Regions from separate parts of the Glutamicibacter sp. Je.9.36 genome, predicted to be linked through region 3. Evidence: predicted binding sites of a transcription regulator. Region 3 holds the regulator's gene; each other region holds the start of a gene.
What was found. Region 3 encodes LexA, which represses DNA repair genes until DNA is damaged. Its sites were predicted from a motif close to TCGAACANNTGTTCGA; they were not measured.
Positions count from the first base shown of each region.

Region 1: AAZQ98_RS05325 (DUF222 domain-containing protein) is a predicted target of LexA. The motif match lies at 2,441-2,456, and genes of this name have one in related genera.
Region 2: uvrA (excinuclease ABC subunit UvrA) is a predicted target of LexA. The motif match lies at 1,565-1,580, and genes of this name have one in related genera.

Region 1 is NZ_JBCPSN010000002.1:209,267-215,767, forward strand. Features, by position in the region: gene AAZQ98_RS05320 (IS1249 family transposase) at 1-27, opposite strand, end outside; gene AAZQ98_RS05325 (DUF222 domain-containing protein) at 779-2,377, opposite strand; gene AAZQ98_RS05330 (lipoate--protein ligase family protein) at 2,550-3,605, shown strand; gene pepN (aminopeptidase N) at 3,780-6,425, opposite strand; gene AAZQ98_RS05340 (FadR/GntR family transcriptional regulator) at 6,469-6,501, opposite strand, start outside.
Region 2 is NZ_JBCPSN010000002.1:599,102-605,602, forward strand. Features, by position in the region: gene uvrA (excinuclease ABC subunit UvrA) at 1-1,539, opposite strand, end outside; gene AAZQ98_RS07270 (GNAT family N-acetyltransferase) at 2,275-2,820, shown strand; gene AAZQ98_RS07275 (hypothetical protein) at 2,958-3,485, opposite strand; gene AAZQ98_RS07280 (hypothetical protein) at 3,653-3,985, opposite strand; gene AAZQ98_RS07285 (GntR family transcriptional regulator) at 5,081-5,458, opposite strand; gene AAZQ98_RS07290 (MBL fold metallo-hydrolase) at 5,541-6,194, shown strand; gene AAZQ98_RS07295 (phosphatase PAP2 family protein) at 6,306-6,501, shown strand, end outside.
Region 3 is NZ_JBCPSN010000003.1:44,100-50,600, forward strand. Features, by position in the region: gene hisH (imidazole glycerol phosphate synthase subunit HisH) at 1-290, opposite strand, end outside; gene hisB (imidazoleglycerol-phosphate dehydratase HisB) at 291-911, opposite strand; gene AAZQ98_RS08515 (histidinol-phosphate transaminase) at 934-2,040, opposite strand; gene AAZQ98_RS08520 (LysM peptidoglycan-binding domain-containing protein) at 2,122-2,475, opposite strand; gene lexA (transcriptional repressor LexA) at 2,734-3,453, shown strand; gene AAZQ98_RS08530 (glycoside hydrolase family 76 protein) at 3,510-4,589, opposite strand; gene AAZQ98_RS08535 (ATP-dependent DNA helicase) at 4,695-6,501, opposite strand, start outside.

The DNA of each region.
Region 1 (6,501 bases), on a different contig from region 3:
GCGGGGTTGATTTGCAATTGTTGCCACGGTACATGCTTTCAAAGCATGTGTTCGTGGTGTTGTTCCTAGTGGTTATATGTTTTTGGTGGGTTCTGTACACCTTTTTTGGGACTTAACCCAAAAATGTTTTCACGGAACCGTCTAAGAGGTCTCGTTTTTCGCGCCACGATGCGCATCACGGCATCTTGGCAGTTGCCTGGATGCGCCAGTGACTGAAAAATATTGTCAGCAGCGTTCGCCCCAGCGTCTTCCGGCGCAATAGCCGTCGGGGCGGCAGGAGATGACTGAAAAGTGTTCTCACTTAACTGACTAAGAGGATTCCTTTTTTCGCGCCACGATGCGCAAGGGGCATTTTGGTAGTCGACTCGATGCGCCAGTGACTGAAAATTATTGTCAGCAGCGTTCGCCCAGCGTCTTTCGGCACAATAGTTGTCGGGGTGGCCGGAGACGACTGAAAAATATTTTCATGGAACTGTCGAAGAGGTTTCGTTTTTCGCGCCGCGATACGCATCGGGCATTTTGGCAGTTGCCTGGAGGCGCCATTGACTGAAAAATATTGTCAGTAGCGTTTGCCCAGAGCTTTTCGGCGCAATAGCCGTCGGGGCTTCCCGTGGTGGCTGAATAAAGATTCGCTGACTCGTCGAAGCAGACCTCCTGGCCGCACGGCTCCAAGCAACAGGCTTTATCGCCGTTGCGTGAATGGTGTTATTGGTGGTGTGGAGGTGCTGGTGACTGAAAAATTCTGTCACCCAAAATCCGGTCAATCGGGATAGCGTCCTCAGCCTGTTTCCTTCTGGCCGTCATCTGGCGGCGATTCAGGACCGGGATCCTGGTCTGGAATTTCGACGCGAGGTTTGAGCCCAAGTACCCTGCGTACTTCTGCCGTGAGTCGAATATGCGGCAAAGGAATGACCTTAGGGCGCTCTGGGCAATGATCATTTACATGATCAAATTGGTCCACACGCTTTACGCTTTCCGGAATAACGAGTGCGCTCAGCCCGTGCGGAGTCACCCACATCTTGGATCCGTCAGGTCGCGGAACGACTTTCCAGCCCAATGCATGCTTGAACATTTGATGCTGCTTGCACAGCAGATGCGTATTGTCCCTGGTCGTATGCCCTCCGTGAGCCCAGCCATTTATATGGTCAATCTCGGAGCGGTCAGCTGGACGGCGACAGCCGGGGAAGCAGCAATGCTCATCGCGGTGCCGTAACAGATCCTTGAGGCTCTGTGAGGGCCGGTAGCGCCTGCGCTCGACATCTATCGCGGCGCCAGTCCATGGATCGGTCAGCACGCGCTGGAACGAAGGCGCATCCTTTGCCAACGCCAATGCGACCCCCAGTGGGATGGGGCCGTAGCCTTCCAAGTCAGCCACGGTCCTTGTAGGATCCGCCAGCATTTCCACCGCGGGAATCGTGATGGATACCCGTGGCTTGAGGGGCGTGCCTTCCCGGTCCGGCCAGCCGTTGAGGATGATGTCTGCAAAGGCGTCCGCTTCTATTTGCTCCCGGGTACGGGGATCCTGAGGATCGTTATGCTGATCAGCTAGCCACTTCACGGAGTTCTTGATGGAATGAATCACTGCGGCACTGTTGTAGTACTTGAGGGTGGACATGCCATTTTCGTTATCCCATAGCGTGAGCTTGCGATTCTTTTCAGACTTCTTGTGCCTTTGTTCGGCGGCCTCCGGGCACATCCGGTCATGGAACCGGCGTGCGCGTTGGTATATCGCGTCATCAGACGCAGTCTTCGCCATGGGCAACAGCACGCGTTGCATCTGCGTGATTTGTTCGGGGAGCAAGTCCTGCGAATGCTTCACGATGTCATGCGCTGCCTTGGGCGTGATCTCTCCTGCAGCCAGAGCCGTGAGAGTTTCCTTGCAGGCGTAGCGAAGACCCTTGGCATAGAACATCCGCTTGCCTACCATTCGAGGGGTCTCACGCAGCGCGACAGCCGCTTCTGCGATGAAGTTGGAGTTGATGACCTGGTCACTGCCGCGGTCAACGCCATAGTATTGAGCACTTTTCCGAGCTTCGCGTTCCTCCTCCTCGGTAGTGGTCCCCTCGGTGGCGATCATATCGGCAAATGATTCACTGACTTGTTCTACTGAATCGGCCAGCAGCACAGATGTCATTGCATCGAGGGTGCTCTGGATGCGCTGGATCTTCTTCAGCCGTTCGAGGGCGTCGCCGGGGCCATTGAGCGGGCCCGCGTCGTAGAGCTCATCTGCCAATTGCTTCAGCGGACCATGGAACAGGTGATGTTCGAGATGGTCGCTGAATAACGAATCCTTGTGGGATTCTGTGCGAGTGCCAGCTGGGAGTAACGGTAGACGATGTTCATCATCGTCGTCATGGATGAAATCGGGTATAGCCATAGTTAATTATCCTGCCGGCAACAGACAGTTTGGCCCGGAAATCCGCGGAATGTGGAAGTATTCTCGAATATTTATTCGATTGTTATCCCGGGTCGAATTTTGCCACTGCGAACCACCGAATCCGGGGGGCGCGTGGATTCGACTAGTGGGTGGCCGGGGATAGAATGAAACCATGAAGCATCATGGTGAATACAAGGTAGTCGGTGGCAAATTAGTCGTTGTAGATCTGGATACTTCCGATGGCGTGATCACCGAAGTGTCATTGAATGGCGACTTCTTCCTGGAACCAGATGATGCACTCGATGACTTGAACGATGCGCTACGCGGTTTGCCAGCGGACGCCAGCCACAGCACCATGCGCAATGCGGTAACCGACAATCTGCGTGAAGGCGCAGTGATGTTCGGTTTTGACGAAGACGCCATCGCGCGCGTCGTCCGCCGCGCGCTGGGACACGCCACCAAGTGGGAAGACCACGAGTGGGAAGTCCTGGGCCCGGAGATCATTCCAATCACGGAGCAAGTGGCGCTGGATGAGGTGCTGACCCGGCAAATCGCCAAGGGGACCCGTAAGCCGACCATCCGCTTCTGGGACTGGAGCGAAGGCGCCGTCGTGATCGGCTCCTTCCAGTCGCTGAAGAACGAAGTGGATATGGAGCAAGCCGAAAAGCACGGCATCCAGGTGGTTCGCCGCATTTCCGGAGGCGGCGCGATGTTCATGGAAGCTGGCAACTGCATTACCTACTCGCTCTACGCTCCAGAATCCCTGGTGGACGGCATGAGCTTTGCCGATTCCTACCCGTACCTGGACGCCTGGGTGATGGAAGCGCTGGAAAGCATCGGCCTGGAAGCGTACTACAAGCCGCTGAACGACATCGCGACCCCTGCCGGCAAGATCGGCGGCGCAGCGCAAAAGCGCCTGGCCAACGGTGCGATGCTGCACCACGTCACGATGAGCTACGACATCGACGCGGAGAAGATGACCCAGGTGCTGCGCATTGGCCGGGAGAAGATCTCCGACAAGGGGATCACCTCAGCGGTCAAGCGTGTTGATCCCCTGAAGTCGCAGACAAAGCTGGATCGCATGGAGATCATCAACGTCATGATGGACACCTTCGCCAAGCGCACCGGGGCCAAGCCGGCACAGCTGGATGCCGAATCCCGTCTGGCGGCGAAGGAATTGGCCGAGGCCAAATTCGCTACCGCGCAATGGACTGCGCGGGTTCCGTAGCGAGCCAAGATCCAAGGGCCTGTTCTCGATCAAGTTCGAGGCCAGGCCCTTGTTTGGCTTAAGGCCATGGTGCTGTGGCCCTGCCATCGCCGCTGCGCCGGCCGCGTGCTGCGGCACGGAAAAGCCGGCCCGCTGCGTGGATAAGCAGCGGGCCGGCCTTCGGAGGGCCAGCGCCTAGCGGCTGGTGCGGCTGTAGGCCTGGGCCTTCAGCGAGCGTTCCAGTTCTGCGCGTTCCTCGAGCAGGATGCGCTTGAGGGCGGCCGGTGCGCTCTCATGGCGTTCCAGCCATGCGGTAGCGGTAGCCAGTGCATGGTTCTGCTCGATGGCGCCCTGGAGATCCTGGTGCCCTGGATACAGCCCCTCGATCACGCGCGTGGCGAATTCCATGCCCATGGTCTCGAAGACCGGCAGGATCGCGGCCCAGTAGCGTTCCTCGAACGGTGCCAGCAGGGCGGAGGAACCCATGGTGAAGCCCAGTGCGGTGGCCGAGAGGGCATCGTTGGACAGCTCTCCATGCTCATCGCGCGCCATCAGCACGGTGTCGAAAGCGGTGTCCTTGGCCTGCGGATCCGGGCGCGCCGCCAGCGCGGTGCGGACCGAGTTCTGCGCCACGCTGGTGGGGTTGGCCTTGGCCGCTTCGTGCATGGACGCCTCGGCGGCCTCGTCGAGCCGGCCGGAAGCGGCCAGCGCGATGTAGGAACCCCACAGCAGCTGCTCATCGACGGTGACCTGGTAGGCATTGGGCTGCTCGCCCAGGAAGGCGTCGAGCACCTCCGGAGCCACGCCGGCACGGGCCAGGCGAACCAGGGTGCGCGCGGTGGTGGTCTGCTGGTCTCCGCCGGCCTCGAACCGGGTGAGCCACCCGGTGAGGGTTGCGGCGGCCTTATGGCGCAGCTCCGCGCGCAGCTCGGGGGCAACGTACTTGGAGATCGAGGTGGCCAGCTGGTCGGTGAGCACCCCGAAGACGCCCGCGTCGGTGACGGCGTGCGCGTGATCGAGGATCGCCTGCACGTAGCTTTGCGCATCCAAGGTGGCCGAACGCACCGCGTCCCACAGCGACGCCCAGCAGGTGGCGCGGGGCAGCGAGTCGCCCAGGCCCGAGAGGTGGCCGAGCAAGGTGGCACGCGAAACCGGGTCGAATTCGATCAGCGCATAGGTCTCATCGCCGTCGTTGGGCAGCAGCAGATCCGGGATCCGGCGTCCGACCAGGAAGTCCAGGGCCGCCGATTCGCCGGAGAGCTCCACGTCCACCGAGTCGGTGCGCACCAGCTGGCTCCCGTCCAGCTGGTAGGCGCCGACCGAAAGCACATGCGGGCGGGCGATCTTCTGCCCGGTGACCGGATCGGTGCCCGACTGGATCAGCGATGCCGCGGTGATGGTGCCGCCGGCGTCGGTGGTGTACTCGACGTGCAGCTTCGGCACGCCGCTGGTCTTCAGCCAGGCATCCGCCCACTGGCCCATATCGCGGCCGCTGGCCGCTTCGAGCGCTTCGAGGAAGTCATCCAGCGAGGTATTGCCGTAGGCGTGCTTGCGGAAGTAGGCGCGGGCGGCGTCGCGGAAGGCCTCGGCGCCGACAAAGGCGGCCAGCTGCTTGAGCACGCTGGCGCCCTTGGCGTAGGTGATGCCATCGAAATTCTGGTCCGCGGCCAGCAGGTCCGGGATGTCGGCCACGATGGGGTGGGTGGTGGGCATCTGGTCGGCCACGTAGGCCCAGGCCTTGCGGCGCGCCGCGAAGGTGGTCCACGCGGTGGTGAAGTCGGTGGCTTCGTCATTGGCCAGGGTGCCGATGTAGTCGGCGAAGGATTCCTTGAGCCACAGGTCATCCCACCACTTCATAGTGACCAGGTCGCCGAACCACATGTGCGCCATTTCGTGCATCAGGGTGTTGCCGCGCTGCTCGTACTGGCCTTCGGTGGCATGCGAGGTGAAGACGTAGCGTTCGGTGAAGGTGACCAGGCCCGGGTTTTCCATGGCGCCGAGGTTGTACTCCGGCACGAACGCCGAGTCGTACTTGCCCCACGGGTAGGGGTAGTCGAACAGCTGGTGGTAGTAGTCCAGGCCCTGGCTGGTCAGCTTGATGATCTCGTCGCCGTCGAAGTGTTCGGCCAGCGAGGCGCGGCAGGTGGCGGCCATCTCGATGCTCAGCTCTTCGCCGTCCTCCAGCCGCTGGAGGTGCTCGCCGCGCGCCACGTGGTACGGTCCGGCCAGCACCGCGGTGATGTAGCTGGAAATCGGGGGAGTCGGGGCGCAGGCCACGGTCTTGGTGCCGTCATCGTGCAGTACCTCATCGACGATCGGCTGGTTGCTGGCCAGGTGCCAGGAGGCTGGGCCGGTGAGGGTGAAGCGGTAGCTGGTCTTCAGGTCGGGCTGCTCGAAGCAGGCGAAGACCCGGCGTGCCTCGGAAGGCTCGAACTGGGTGTAGAGGTAGGTTTGCCCATCCTGCGGATCCACGAAGCGGTGCAGCCCCTCGCCGGAGCGCGAGTAGATCGCCCGCCCGCTGATCTTCACGGTGTTCGGCACGTCGGTGCGCAGCTGGTCGAGGTAGATGCGTGCATCGAGCACTGCGGATTCCAGGTCGATCGCGGTGCCGTTGACCAGTACCTCGTCCACGGATTCGTGGATGAAGTCGATGAAGGCTGCCGGATCCTTGGAGCTGAAGTTCAGCGTGGTGATCGAGCTGAAGCTGGTGGCTGTGCGATCGGTGGCATTGGAAAGATCGAGCTGGACCTCGGCGAAGTGCCATTCGATATTCCGTGCGCGCCAGGCCGCTTCGTCGCGCCTGAGGTTTTCATTGGGTGCATAGCGTTGAAGTGTGTCCACCACCCCAGCTTAGCTGTGAAAGGAATGCTTTAGGGTTCTTTTGCTAAACTTCCCGGCTCGCCAGCAGGGCGCGAAT
Region 2 (6,501 bases), on a different contig from region 3:
GCGAATGCGCTGCGCCTCGCCGCCGGACAAGGTGCCAGCAGCGCGTTCCAGGGTCAGGTACTCCAGTCCGACGTCCAGCAGGAACTTCATGCGCGCGTCGATTTCCTTGAGCACCTGCGCGGCGATCTGCGCCTCGCGTGCGGTGAGCACGATCGTGGAGAGGAATTCCGCGGCGCTGCGCAGATCCATGGCGGCAACTTCAGCGATGGAACGCCCGCCCACCAAGACCGAGAGCGACGCCGGATTCAGGCGTGCGCCGCCGCAGGTAGGGCACGGGATCTGGCGCATGTACTGCTCGTAGCGGTCGCGGGCGTGATCCGATTCGGTTTCCTGGTGCTTGCGGTGCACGTAGGAAATGACGCCCTCGAAGCCGGTGGAGTACTTGCGCTCGCGGCCGAAGCGGTTCTTGTACTGCACGACCACCTTGTGGTCCTTGCCATTCAGGATCGCTTCGCGGGCGGCAGCCGGCAGGTCCTGCCACTGGGTGTCCATGGTGAAGCCCAGCTCATGGCCCAGGCCTTCGATCAAGCGGTTCCAGTATTCGGTGGTGGCCTTGCCCAGCGACCATGGGGCGATCGCGCCCTCGGCCAAGGTGACCTCGCCGTCCGGAACAATCAGGTGCTCATCGACTTCCAGCTTGGTGCCGATGCCGGAACAGGCCGAGCAGGCACCGAACGGGTTATTGAAGGAGAAAGTGCGCGGCTCGATCTCATCGATGGCCAGCGGATGCTCATTGGGGCAGGCCAGGTTCTCGGAGAACGCGCGCACGCGCTGGGGATCATCCTCGTCCAAGTCCACGAAGTCGGCCAGCACGCGGCCCTCGGCAATGCCCAGGGCCGTTTCGATGGAGTCGGTCAAGCGCTGGCGGGCATCTTCCTTGATAGCCAGGCGGTCGACGACCACTTCAATGGTGTGCTTGACCTGCTTGGCCAGCTTCGGCGGATCGTTCAGCTGGATGGTGGCGCCGTCAACGCGGGCACGGGCGAAGCCCTTGGACGAGAGCTCTGCGAACAGGTCGACGAATTCGCCCTTGCGCGAGCGCACTACCGGGGCGAGGATCTGGAAGCGGGTTTTCTCCGGTAGCTCCATCAGCTGGTCGACGATCTGCTGCGGCGTCTGCTTGGAGATCGGTTCGTGGCAGATCGGGCAATGCGGACGGCCCACGCGGGCCCACAGCAGGCGCATGTAGTCGTACACTTCGGTAATCGTTCCCACGGTGGAACGCGGGTTGCGGCTGGTTGACTTCTGGTCGATGGACACCGCTGGCGACAGGCCCTCGATGAAATCCACATCGGGCTTGTCCACCTGGCCGAGGAACATGCGGGCGTAGGCAGAGAGCGATTCGACGTAGCGGCGCTGGCCTTCGGCAAAGATGGTGTCGAAGGCCAAGGAGGACTTGCCCGAACCGGAAAGGCCGGTAAAGACAATCATTGCGTCACGCGGGAGATCAATGTCCACGTTTTTCAGGTTGTGCTCGCGTGCACCCTTGACGACCAGGCGAGTCAGATCAGTTCTTTTACTCTGCGATGAAATAGCCACGAGGCCATACTAATCGAAAACTACTTCGAATACGTGTACGAATGGACGCAACTCACAGTTAATTCTCGCAGCCCCTGCTCCGGCGCACGGCGAGCGCAATGCGTGCCCGTCCATCCACCCGAAATGTCGACCGGTGAGCCAGCGTCCCCATGAATCCAGATCGGACCACGACGTCCCATTCGAGGTACCGGTTGCCCTTGGATTCCCGCTTGCGCCTGTCTCGTGTGCTGTAGCTCCCCGAGTTCGCAGCTATCTCGTAGATGCCAATGAGCGGCGAGCGCATGCTCTGTGTTGCACGAGCGGGAAAACGGATAAAATTCGACGTTCGGTTCACGCCGCCAACCAGGGGTACCGCAACCGCTGATTCGTAACGAAACCACATCGCGAATCTGGCCAAATGTTCCGCGTAGTGGCATCGTCCGCGGCGTCTATGCCATTCGACAGCGATTGTTTTCTGCGCAAGCATTCGACATCATGAGGCAGCGCCACATCGTTCCGTTTCACGCCCCCTCACCGGTCTCTACACCGGACGGGGCATACGGAACGGCCAGTGTTCCTGTAAATCCATGAAACTTCTGCGATGCGAGTCAGCACGTGGCGCGATCCTATTTGTGACCGGCTTTCGGGACACTCTCGTCGAAAGCCAGCTGAGCCTACTCAACACGTCAAAAGTATTGGAAAATTTTCTGTAGACCACTGATTTTTTGGATGCTAGATTCAAGTCATGTTCCATTCATGAAGTTTTCTCTCAATCAGTTCAGAAGACCTACGAATGGATTTGCCATGCCCTCTGATGTTTTACAAGCTGTTCTTCAGCACGCAGATTTCGCTCCCGCTGTTTCTTCGTACGCAGAAATTTGCCATGCAGAATCTTCATCCGCGACGGAGCTAGCTGATCCGTATTTCGCAGCGTACCCACCCGGAATTGCGGCCGGGACTCTTGAAGAAGCGCAATCCGAGATGGAAGAAACTTTTGCCAACGAGTTTGGTCAGCTCCTCGAAAATGCTTCTTTTGTCGCGTCGCGACAGGGAAGGCCGATTGGGGCGATCTTTGTTGTCGAGAAATCGATCTGGGATGAGGATCTATTCGGCCCATTCATCATCGATCTTTTCGTTGATCCCCTCCATCAAGGGCATGGCCTGGGCCACACCTTGATTGCCGCTGCCATGTCTGCGTGCAAGAAGCATGGGGCGAACACCCTGAGTTTGCGGATCGGAGATGGAACTTCCGGTGCTGCACTAAATCTATATAAGCGACTTGGGTTCCGCGAATTGGCCTAACCGAACAACGCTGGTGTCATGCTTCGGATAAGTGAAGCATGACATCACCGCACGCGTCCCATATAGTACTTTCCTCTACGTGCCGGTACGGGTTCCGCTTAGGACGTCGCGTTGGACGTTTCACTGTGTAACTGGCGCTATCGGGAAGCAGAATCTGTCGATGCAGACGGTGATGCAGGGTGCTCCGGAACCTCGGGATACAGCTCTGGCGGCAGGCCCACCGTGAATCCGTCGTCGCGGACGACCGTGCCGCTGATGTCGATCGCGCGGGAAGCGTTATTGCTGCCGTCTGTCAATTGGACGGCCACACCACTTCCCATCTGTTCTCCAGTTACCACAGTGACGTTCTGTGGGGTGATGCCCCGTTCGGCCAGGATTTCCCGAGTCATGGCGACCATTGAATCGTCCAGAACTCCGCCTGGGAAAGGTGCGGTCACTCGGCATACACCGTCCCGATCGGCGGCGTAGGCGGCAGCCACTAGGTCCCTGCCGGCTTGCTCCAGAGAGCCAACCGGTTTACGTCCATCGCAGGTATCACCCGAATAATCCGGGACTACGGAGCATCCCGCGAAGAGGCCTGCGCACATCACCGCACTGACGATGCCCCAACCAGCTGACTGGTACTTATTCGGGAATCGCATGCTCCACCGTTCACGTTCGATCATGCAGACCATTATTGCCGAGGTGTCTCCAGTCACTGGGCAACCGCTCCGTGTCGCTAGGCGCGGATGGCAACTAGTCCAGTGTGCTCCCGCTTCCTTCTGCAAACATCTGGTCCTTGGCGTCTCGATGAAGGTTCCTGAACAGGACAGCAATCTGGGCATCTCACGGTTTATCGAATTACACCGTGATCCAGTTGATTCCACAATTGGTCGCGCTCGGTACCGATGACTCTGGTGGCACTAAAGCTGGTCTCTTGACCATTCCTGGGGTCATCGGTGACGAAATGCCCGTCCCGCAGTTCTTCGACTGTGTACCACCCTGGCGCGTAGTCCTCCTCCGGTAATTCATGCTCGCCCTCTAACCAGTGCACTTGGAACCACATGTTCTCTTGCTTGTCCCAGAAAAACGGGAACGACCGCATAATAGTGATCGAGGTGGTCAGCCACCCTCTGGTCTCTCCGGCTAGCGTGAGCTCCCAAACTGAATCGCGGAATTCATCCAAGAGAGGGTCCCTCGGCCAGTCAGTTTCGTCGAACCATTTCGCAAGCCATCGCATGCATCCGTTCTACCATAGTGAATACTAGGTCTAGCGGTCGCTAGCAATCCTAAGTCCCGTTGGTCGTTCCACTTGCGGGTGCTCCTCGAGTTGTTCTTCTCACGAGAATCTGAGAAATATCGATGCGGAGTCGATGCCAAGGCGAACCTGGAAATCGTGTCGCTACGGATGCAAGTGGAAAATGAATTGGTCATCAGGAAACCAACGCTGCGGGCCTTCGCAACAGTAGCCTCGAACCCGGAGCTGCCCCTTCACTGCACGGAGGTAGAAACCTCTTGGATACTCATCGTCGTCGCCAAGCGTCGGAGCAGCCACTGTGAAAGAACGTTCGGGTGCATGCCGTCGACGCATCACGAAGTGTGTGGACGATTCCTGTTTGTCCATAGCTAGACGGGGACATGGGCCAGCGGTCGGAGGGCAAAGCTTCGATCGGCGCATTAGAGCCGCGTCGAATACTTGCTTAAGTGTTCCGCCATCTGGCAAGCCTAAGTTACTCACACTGCGTTCAACCAGGCTAATAACGTGTTGCTTGTTGGCATCTCCAAGCACCGCAGCGCCGAAAAGCTGTGCGTGGGCGTTGAGCTGTATCTATTGCGAGTTGAGCACGGCGATAAGGTCATACCGGGAAAGCCCGCCAACCTTGACTTAAAGTGAATCGCCATCGGGAAAGTGGGCAACTCGCACTTACCCTTCCCTTTGCGGAAGGTGCAGTGTCGAGGGCTACGGGCAGCAGTGCTGGCGACTTCGGAAACTGAAAAACTAGGCAACGCGACACACCGTATAGGGATGCTTAAGAACCATTACGGTTCACCAACCCGACAGCATTCGGTGGAGTCCCGCTGAAGGCACGGCGAGCGGCGACACACTGGCGGTCGAAAATTGGCGATGCGACAATTCGATCGCCCGTTACCTTGCTGGCAGCTAATCAACCCCGGGAAATATTGGAGCTGTCAACAGCAAAACGTACCCCTATGCCATTTCGCATTCACCTGGCTCCATCCACCGCCGGGATTCGGGATCGACTCCAGAGCCGCGTCGGGGCTACCTTGGCAGGGAGCTGAACGCGGCGCGCAGGTACTTTACCGCGGTTGCTTCGTCGACCGACCACAGTTGGGCGATGCGGGCCAGATCGGCGGCCGCATCGCTGACTTCCTGCTCTGCACGATTCTCGGCGGCTTGGACCACGGTTCCATGGCGGCCGCGGGTGACAACTGCGCCCTGCAGCTCAAGTTCCTTGTAGACCTTGGCGACAGTATTCACCGCGAGGTTCAAGGTGCCCGAGAGCGCACGAACCGACGGCAATTTGGTGCCCGGAGCTAGTTTGCCCTTGGCAATTGCTGAGAGGATCTGCTCGCGGACCTGCTGATACGGCGCCACGCCCGAGTTCGGCTCGATCTTGATGAATTCCAGTTCGGTCATCCTGCACTCCATCCTTTGGACTGTGTTTGGCATTTATCCGAGCCTATCGCGTCAGCCGGGATCTGCACCGTAGTCTGGTTGCATGAACGAACTATTGCTGAACGATGTGACCGTCCGTTGGGTCTCAGTATCCGACATGGCAAACAACGTGTACCTGGTAACTAATCGGAAGACCGGCGAACAGCTGCTGGTGGACGCGGCCGATGACATGCCGGCCATCGAGCGGCTCATCCAGGCGGCCAGTGAAGACGCGAGCGACCCGCGCCTTATCGGCATCGCCACGACGCATCAGCACTGGGACCACGTGCGCGCGTTGGCCGAAGCCGTGGAGAAGTACCCGGTGCCAACCTTCGCCGGTGCAGACGACGTCGCCGGGATCGCTGGAGAATGCGGGGTCAAGATCGACCATGGGCTGAACCACGGCGACCAGCTGAAGCTGGGCGATGTGATCATCGAGGCGATCCACCTGCGAGGGCATACGCCAGGTTCGATCGGCTATGCGCTGGTTGATTCCTCCGGCCAGCCGGTGGTGCTCAGCGGCGACAGCTTGTTCCCCGGAGGCGTGGGCAACACATGGAAGGACCCGCAGCGGTTCCTCTCTTTGCTCACCGACGTCACCGAACGCATCTTCGACCGCTTCCCGGACGAAACCCAGGTTCTGCCGGGGCACGGCGATTCGACGACACTGGGTGCAGAACGCCCGAATTTGGAGCAGTGGCGCGAACGCGGGTGGTAGCCCTTGACTGCATTGCCAGCGGCATCCGTGCCGCTGGCAGCAGCGTTTAATGGTGCGGGACCTCTTCCAGCTGATGCCTGCCGCCGCATCAGATCCGTATAATCACCACTTGTGAATTCTCCGTCCTCCGCACCAATTGCCATCGCCCCATCACGACCAGCCATCATCATCGCGGTTCTCGCCGTGCTGGCGATGGCCTCCTATCCGTTGCGTGATGCCTTGTATCTGGGGATTTCAGGAACTGTTGCCCAGTCGACGCTGCTCTCCGCGGCGGCTGTGTTCTTTTCCGAGATCTTGCTCTTGATGC
Region 3 (6,501 bases):
CCGTGTTCCACGCCTTCTTCAAAGAAGACCTGGTGTCCCACGCAGATACCCAAAACCGGCAGGCCACCGGCGATGCGGCGACCGATCCAGCGCAGGGAACCGGTTTTGGCCAGCTGCTCCATGACCGAGGCGTAGGCGCCAACACCGGGGACTACCAGGCCGTCGGCGGCCACGATCTTCTTCGGATCTGCGGTCAGTTCCACTTCAGCGCCGGCGGCTTCCAAAGCGCGCACAGCGGAGCGGACGTTGCCGGAACCATAATCCAGGACAACTACTGTTTTCTTTTCCACTTACAGTGCACCCTTCGTGGATGGGATCTTGTCGCCCATGCGCTCATCGCGCTCTACCGCTTCGCGCAAGGCGCGCGCGAAGGACTTGAACTGCGCTTCAACGATATGGTGCGGGTCGCGACCCGAGAGCACCTCGATGTGAGCGCAGATCTGTGCGTGGAAAGTGATGGCTTCGAAGACGTGACGGGTCATCGAACCGGTGAAGTGACCACCGATCAGGTGGTATTCCTGGCCCGCAGGCTCGCCCGAGTGCACGAGGTATGGCCGGCCAGACACATCGACTACCGAACGGGACAGGGCTTCGTCCAGTGGAGCGTAGGAGGTGCCGAAGCGGCGGATGCCGGCCTTGTTGCCCAGTGCCACGCGCAGTACTTCGCCAATGGTGATCGCGGTGTCCTCGACGGTGTGGTGAACGTCGATGTGGGTATCGCCGGTGGCACGCACGGTGAGATCGATGAGCGAATGCTTGGATAGCGCAGTCAGCATGTGGTCGTAGAACGGCACCGAGGTGCTGATCTCAGAGACACCGGTGCCATCGAGGTCCAGTTCAACGAATACGGACGATTCGCTGGTCACGCGTTCCATGCGGGCGCGACGTGCGCCAATCAATTCGGCAGACATGTCTTCCTTCGCTTGTCTTTGATTACTTCTGCGAGCCGAGCAGTTCGGCAAGTCGTTCCAAGAAGGCTGTGGTTTCCGATTCGGTTCCTGCCGTAACACGCAAGGTTCCCGGGATTCCATTGTCGCGGATGATGATGCCGGCTTCCAACAGGCCTTCCCAAATCTTGTGGGGGTCTTCGACGCCACCGAAGAAGACGAAGTTGGAGTCGGAGACCGATGGCTTGAGGCCAAGTTCCTTCAGGCGCGCGACGATGCGGTCCCGCTGGGACTTGATGTCCTCGACCTGGGCCAACAGCAACTCGATGTTCTTCAAGGCCGCGATGGCGGTTGCCTGGGTCACTGCCGACAGGTGGTACGGCAGTCGCACCAAGCGGATGGCATCGGTGACTTCTGGCGCAGCGGCCAGGTAGCCTACGCGCGCACCGGCCAGACCGAAAGCCTTGGACATGGTGCGCGAGACGATCAGCCGCTGGCGGCCTTCGAGCAGGCTCAGCGCCGAGGTGGTGCTGGCCAAGGAGAACTCGGCGTACGCCTCATCCACGATCACCATGCCGTTATGCTCGCTCATGGCTTCATATACCGCGGTGATGACGTCAAGGCCAAGGGCCGTGCCGGTGGGGTTATTCGGAGAGCAAAGGAAAACGATGTTCGGCTTGTGCTCGCGAACCTGTGCGGCTGCGGAATCGGCGGACAAGGTGAAATCTGCGGCGCGTTCACCGGCGATATATTTCGTGTCAGTACCACTGGCAAGCAGCGGGTACATGGAGTAGGTAGGGCCGAAGCTCATCACGGCACGGCCGGGGCCGCCAAAGGCTTGCAGGATTTGCTGCAGGATTTCATTGGAACCGTTAGCGGCCCAGATATTGTCCTTGGTGAGCGAGTGGCCGAGGTAATCGGCTAGGAGTTCGCGAAGCTCGGTGAACTCGCGGTCCGGATACCTGTTCAACGTTGCCGCCGCCTTGGCCACCTCTTGGGCAATGGCATCGACGACTGTCGGTGGCAACGGATGGGTGTTCTCGTTGACGTTCAGCTGGATGGGCACGTCAATTTGTGGTGCGCCATAAGGGGATAGCCCGCGGAGATTCTCACGCAAGGGCAGCTGACTCAAAAGTTCACTGCGGTCATTCACGCATCAAGTCTACGTGTGCAGCGCGCCTGCCGGTGAATCCGCTACGGCCACAGGTAACAAACTCGAAGCAGGCTGGGGAAGCTAGCCGGCAAGGACCGGAATCGAGAGGGTTTCGCCGACCTGGATTTCGCTGCCGGTCAGGGCATTGAGTTCGGCGATGTGGCCCACTGCCGAGGTCACGTCGTAACCGGTGGCGTAATCCCGGGCCAGGCTCCACAGCGTATCCCCTGGAATAACGGTGACATCAACGGTTCCGACTCCAACAGGAGTATCGGCTGCGGCATGCGCGTCAGAGGCAAACATGGAGATGAAGAAAGCTGCGGCGATGGTGAGTGCGAAAATGGGCATACCCACAAGCACGGCCCATCCGCGACGGTTGATGCGGATCTTCAGTGGTGCCTGGGTCTGATTTGAGTCAAGTGCGACGGTTGCCATGACTTTGTCTCCTCAAGAAATTCAAGTGATGCGAATTTGTATTCGAAAGCATAGATTCGAAAACTTGTTCGAACCTCGTATATCTGTTCTAACAGAGGTTTGCGGAACTTGTCCAGAAGTTTTCGAACAAATCTTTGAAAGAAGCTCGCTTATCTACTAAGATTTCGAAGTAGACGAGCAATGAAAACATCTCACCATCTAGCGCCGACAGTTTGGACTTACGAACTTTCGAATGATTGCTAGGGAAGGCAAAATCTCATGTCAGCTTCACAACGCACTCCCCGATCGAATGCACGTTCGCTGACGATTCGCCAAAAGAAGATCCTGGAGACGATCCAGCGGTCAATCGGCAAGAACGGTTATCCACCATCGATGCGTGAGATTGGTGACGCAGTGGGGCTCAAGAGCCTTTCGAGCGTCACCCACCAGCTGAGCCAGCTGGAAAAGCTCGGCTATATCCGTCGAGATCCACGCCGTCCGCGCGCAATGGAAATCCTGCTGCCTCTGCAGCTGGCCGAAGACGCCGAGAAGGCCGAAGTTTCGAAGCCGGTCGAGCCAGATGCCAGCGAAGACGCCAAGATCATTGAATTGAGCACTTCCGCTGACACCACCATGGTTCCCCTGGTTGGCCGTATCGCTGCCGGCGGTCCGATCCTTGCCGAACAGTCCGTCGAGGATGTTTTCTCGTTGCCTCGTCAGCTCGTAGGCCACGGCGAACTGTTCATGCTCAAGGTTTCCGGCGATTCAATGGTTGACGCTGCGATTTGCGATGGCGACTGGGTAGTTGTCCGCCGCCAGCAGACGGCGGACAACGGCGACATCGTAGCTGCCCTGCTCGATGAGGAAGCCACGGTAAAGACTTTCCGGCAGCGTGACGGGCATACCTGGCTGCTTCCGCAGAACTCGCGCTACGAACCAATTTTGGGTGATGCCGCAACGATCATGGGACGCGTCGTCTCGGTGATGCGCTCTCTCTAGAATACGTACGGTCATTGCGCTGGTGCTCGGCACCAGCGCAATTCTCGTTTAACCCGCTATTGGCCGGCGTTCAACTCGAATTGAGCGGCCGCCGAGAAGATCATCCAGCGTTGGATTGCCGCCGAAAGCCGGCGTGGTTCCTGGTCAGCCAGATGGCGCGCCGTTGCCATGACCAGCCTTCTGGCCTGCTCCCGGCTCCGGGCTTCCAAGCGGACATCATTACCGGCGAGGGCAAGATATCGGCAGAGTATCCCCGCGAACAGGTTGCCGTCTCCCCCGCTGTTGAACGAGAGGACCCCGGCAGCAGTTGACAGCGATTTCGTGGTGGCATCGATCAGTACTTGAGCGTGAGCCAGATCAGCAGGCTCGCCAAGCTCAAGCAATGCCCCGAGAACCAGGCCCTGGTTATAGGTGTAGACCGCTGGTTCCACGGTGTGCCCCTGCGTGGTCAACCGCAGTCCGTCCAGATACAGTCCTCGCTCCACGCTGAACAGATTCTTTTCCAGCCACTGGAGAAGCTCTCGCGCGGTCTCTTTCTCCCCGGTACGGGCAAAGAACAGTGCCGCCGGCGCATTGGCTGGCGTGTTCTTGAAATCCCGCTTTCTGGACCAGTACAGGCCGCCGTCCAGCACCCCATCCATGCCGGCATGGAGCTGCCGTCCCAGCGTCCTAACTGCCGCCTCGGCAGGACGGCTCCTGTGTCCCATCGCCAGCTGGGTGAACTCTGACAGGCGGCCGCAGGCCAGGGCAAGCCAAGCCATGTCGTCGAAGAAGTAGTTGGGCAAGATCCCGAAGTTTCGAATTCGAATGCCGCGCAATAAGCCGTTGGCCCGGGCAAGCGCTTCGCGCGCCCGGTGTTCGTTGCCTTCGTCCCAGTACGAGCGGCCCTCATCGATGATGGCATCCAGATAGTGCGCCTGCCACCAATAGTTCCACTCCGCAAGCGGGTGCGCGAAACCATTGAGATTGCTGAGCATGCTTCCGTCGCGCAACCGATGCGCTTTGCTGTAGCTCTGCCCAATCCACGTTCCGGGCAACCCCATGAGGCGATGCCCGAACCGCTGGTGGGTGTCGATCGCGGCTTGGTGCGCCAATTCCTGCATGGACTCCATGGTGCCTTCCGATTCGAGCTTCATCAGTTCTTGTCACAGACCTTAGTGCATCTGGAAGCATCATGCTGGTACCGGTTAAAGAACTTGAGCTGTCCCGAAGGACAGCTCAAGTTCACATTCTGGCTGCGGCTATTTCCCGCCCGGGTTCAAACGCTTGAGAACACCAGTGATGACCTTCTTATCGACAGTCGGCCACATCGGCGGCAGGGTAGCTTTCAAGAAGCTGCCATACCGCGCCGTGGCCATGCGCGAATCAAGGATCGCCACAACGCCCTTATCCCCGACCGAACGAATCAAGCGCCCAGCGCCCTGGGCCAGGCGAATCGCCGCATGGGTGGCGGCAACCTGCATGAAGCCATTGCCGCCATGCTTGGCCACGTCCTCGGAACGGGCCTTGGAGATAGGATCATCCGGGCGCGGGAAAGGAATCTTGTCGATGATGACCAGCCTGCAAGAATCGCCTGGCACGTCCACGCCCTGCCACAAGGTCATGGTTCCAAACAGGCAGGTGTCGCGTTCGCTGCTGAACTGTTCGACCAGCGACTTCATGCTGGCTTCACCCTGGCACAAGATTTCCACGTCCAAGCGCTCGCGCAAGATGCTTGCCGCTTCCTCGGCGGAACGCTTGGAAGTGAACAGCGCCAAGGCGCCGCCACCGGAGGCCTTGATGAGATCTTCGATCTCATCCAGCGTCTCCGCCGCCAGTTGGCGTCCTGGCTTGGGCAGGTGCTTGGCCACGTAGAGGATGCCCTGCTTGGGGTAATCGAAAGGGCTGCCAACATCTACGCCGGTCCATGATGGAGCGCCGGCGCCCATCAGGCCCAAGGAGCCTGCTACCGAGTCGAACTGCGAGCCAACGGCCAAGGTGGCGCTGGTCAATACGACCGTGCGCCCGTCGAAGAGGCCCTCGCGCAACTTGCCGGCCACCGACAACGGTGCCACGTTCAAGGTTGCCGGCTGGCTTTCATCGGCCTCGACGTAGCCCCGGCCTTCGACAAACTCCCGCGGACGGGTGGTGTACAGGACCTCGCGGCGTTCTTCGGATTCGAGCATGCGAATCGCATCATCCATCACTGCCTGCAGCTGGGAGCGGGCAGTCTGGCGGCCGCCATCGGCCGGTGCGTTGGCTTCGGGCTTGGACAGCGCCAGAGCCAGCCGGGCCTGCTCCACGATGTCGTTCAGGGCAATGCCCATGTCTTCGCGCAGACCATGTTCCAGCAAGCCTGTCGGCAACCCGGTCAACGACTTTTCCAGGCGGTTTGCGGCCTTGACCATCTCATCCGCATTGATACCGCAATGGCGCTTGGCACCGCCAGCGGCGGTAAGCACCATGCGCGAGGAGAGCGCGCCCGAAACCGAGCTGGTCACGCGATCTTGCAGTTCGTGGGCCTCATCGATGATCGCTACTTCGAAGTCCGGGAGAACCGAAAGCCCCTCGAAGGCCGAAACCGCCAGCAGCGCATGGTTCGTAATGACCACGTCGGACTCGGCGGCACGGGCACGCGCCATTTCCGAGAAGCATTCGTCCGCCATCGGGCACTTCTGCGAGCCGAGGCACTCCATGGCCGAAACCGAGACCTGCTTCCACGCCTTGTCACTAACCCCGGGCACCAGTTCATCGCGGTCACCGGTGTCGGTCTCTTCGGCCCATTCACGCAGTTTCATTACTTCGCTAGCCAGCGGCGAGTAAGTGGTGCCGGCAGGTATTGCCGGCTCGTCCATGGAAAAAAGAGTGCCTTCGTCATCCGGGTATCCGCCGCCGAGCTTGTACTGGCACAGGTAGTTCGAGCGCCCCTTGAGCAGCGCGACATCCATCGGGCGCGAGAGCTTGCCCTTGAGCGAGTCGAGTAATCGCGGTACGTCACGGCCGACAATCTGCGATTGCAGCGCCAATGTCGCGGTGGAGACGATCACTGGCTTGGCGCTGGTTTGCGCG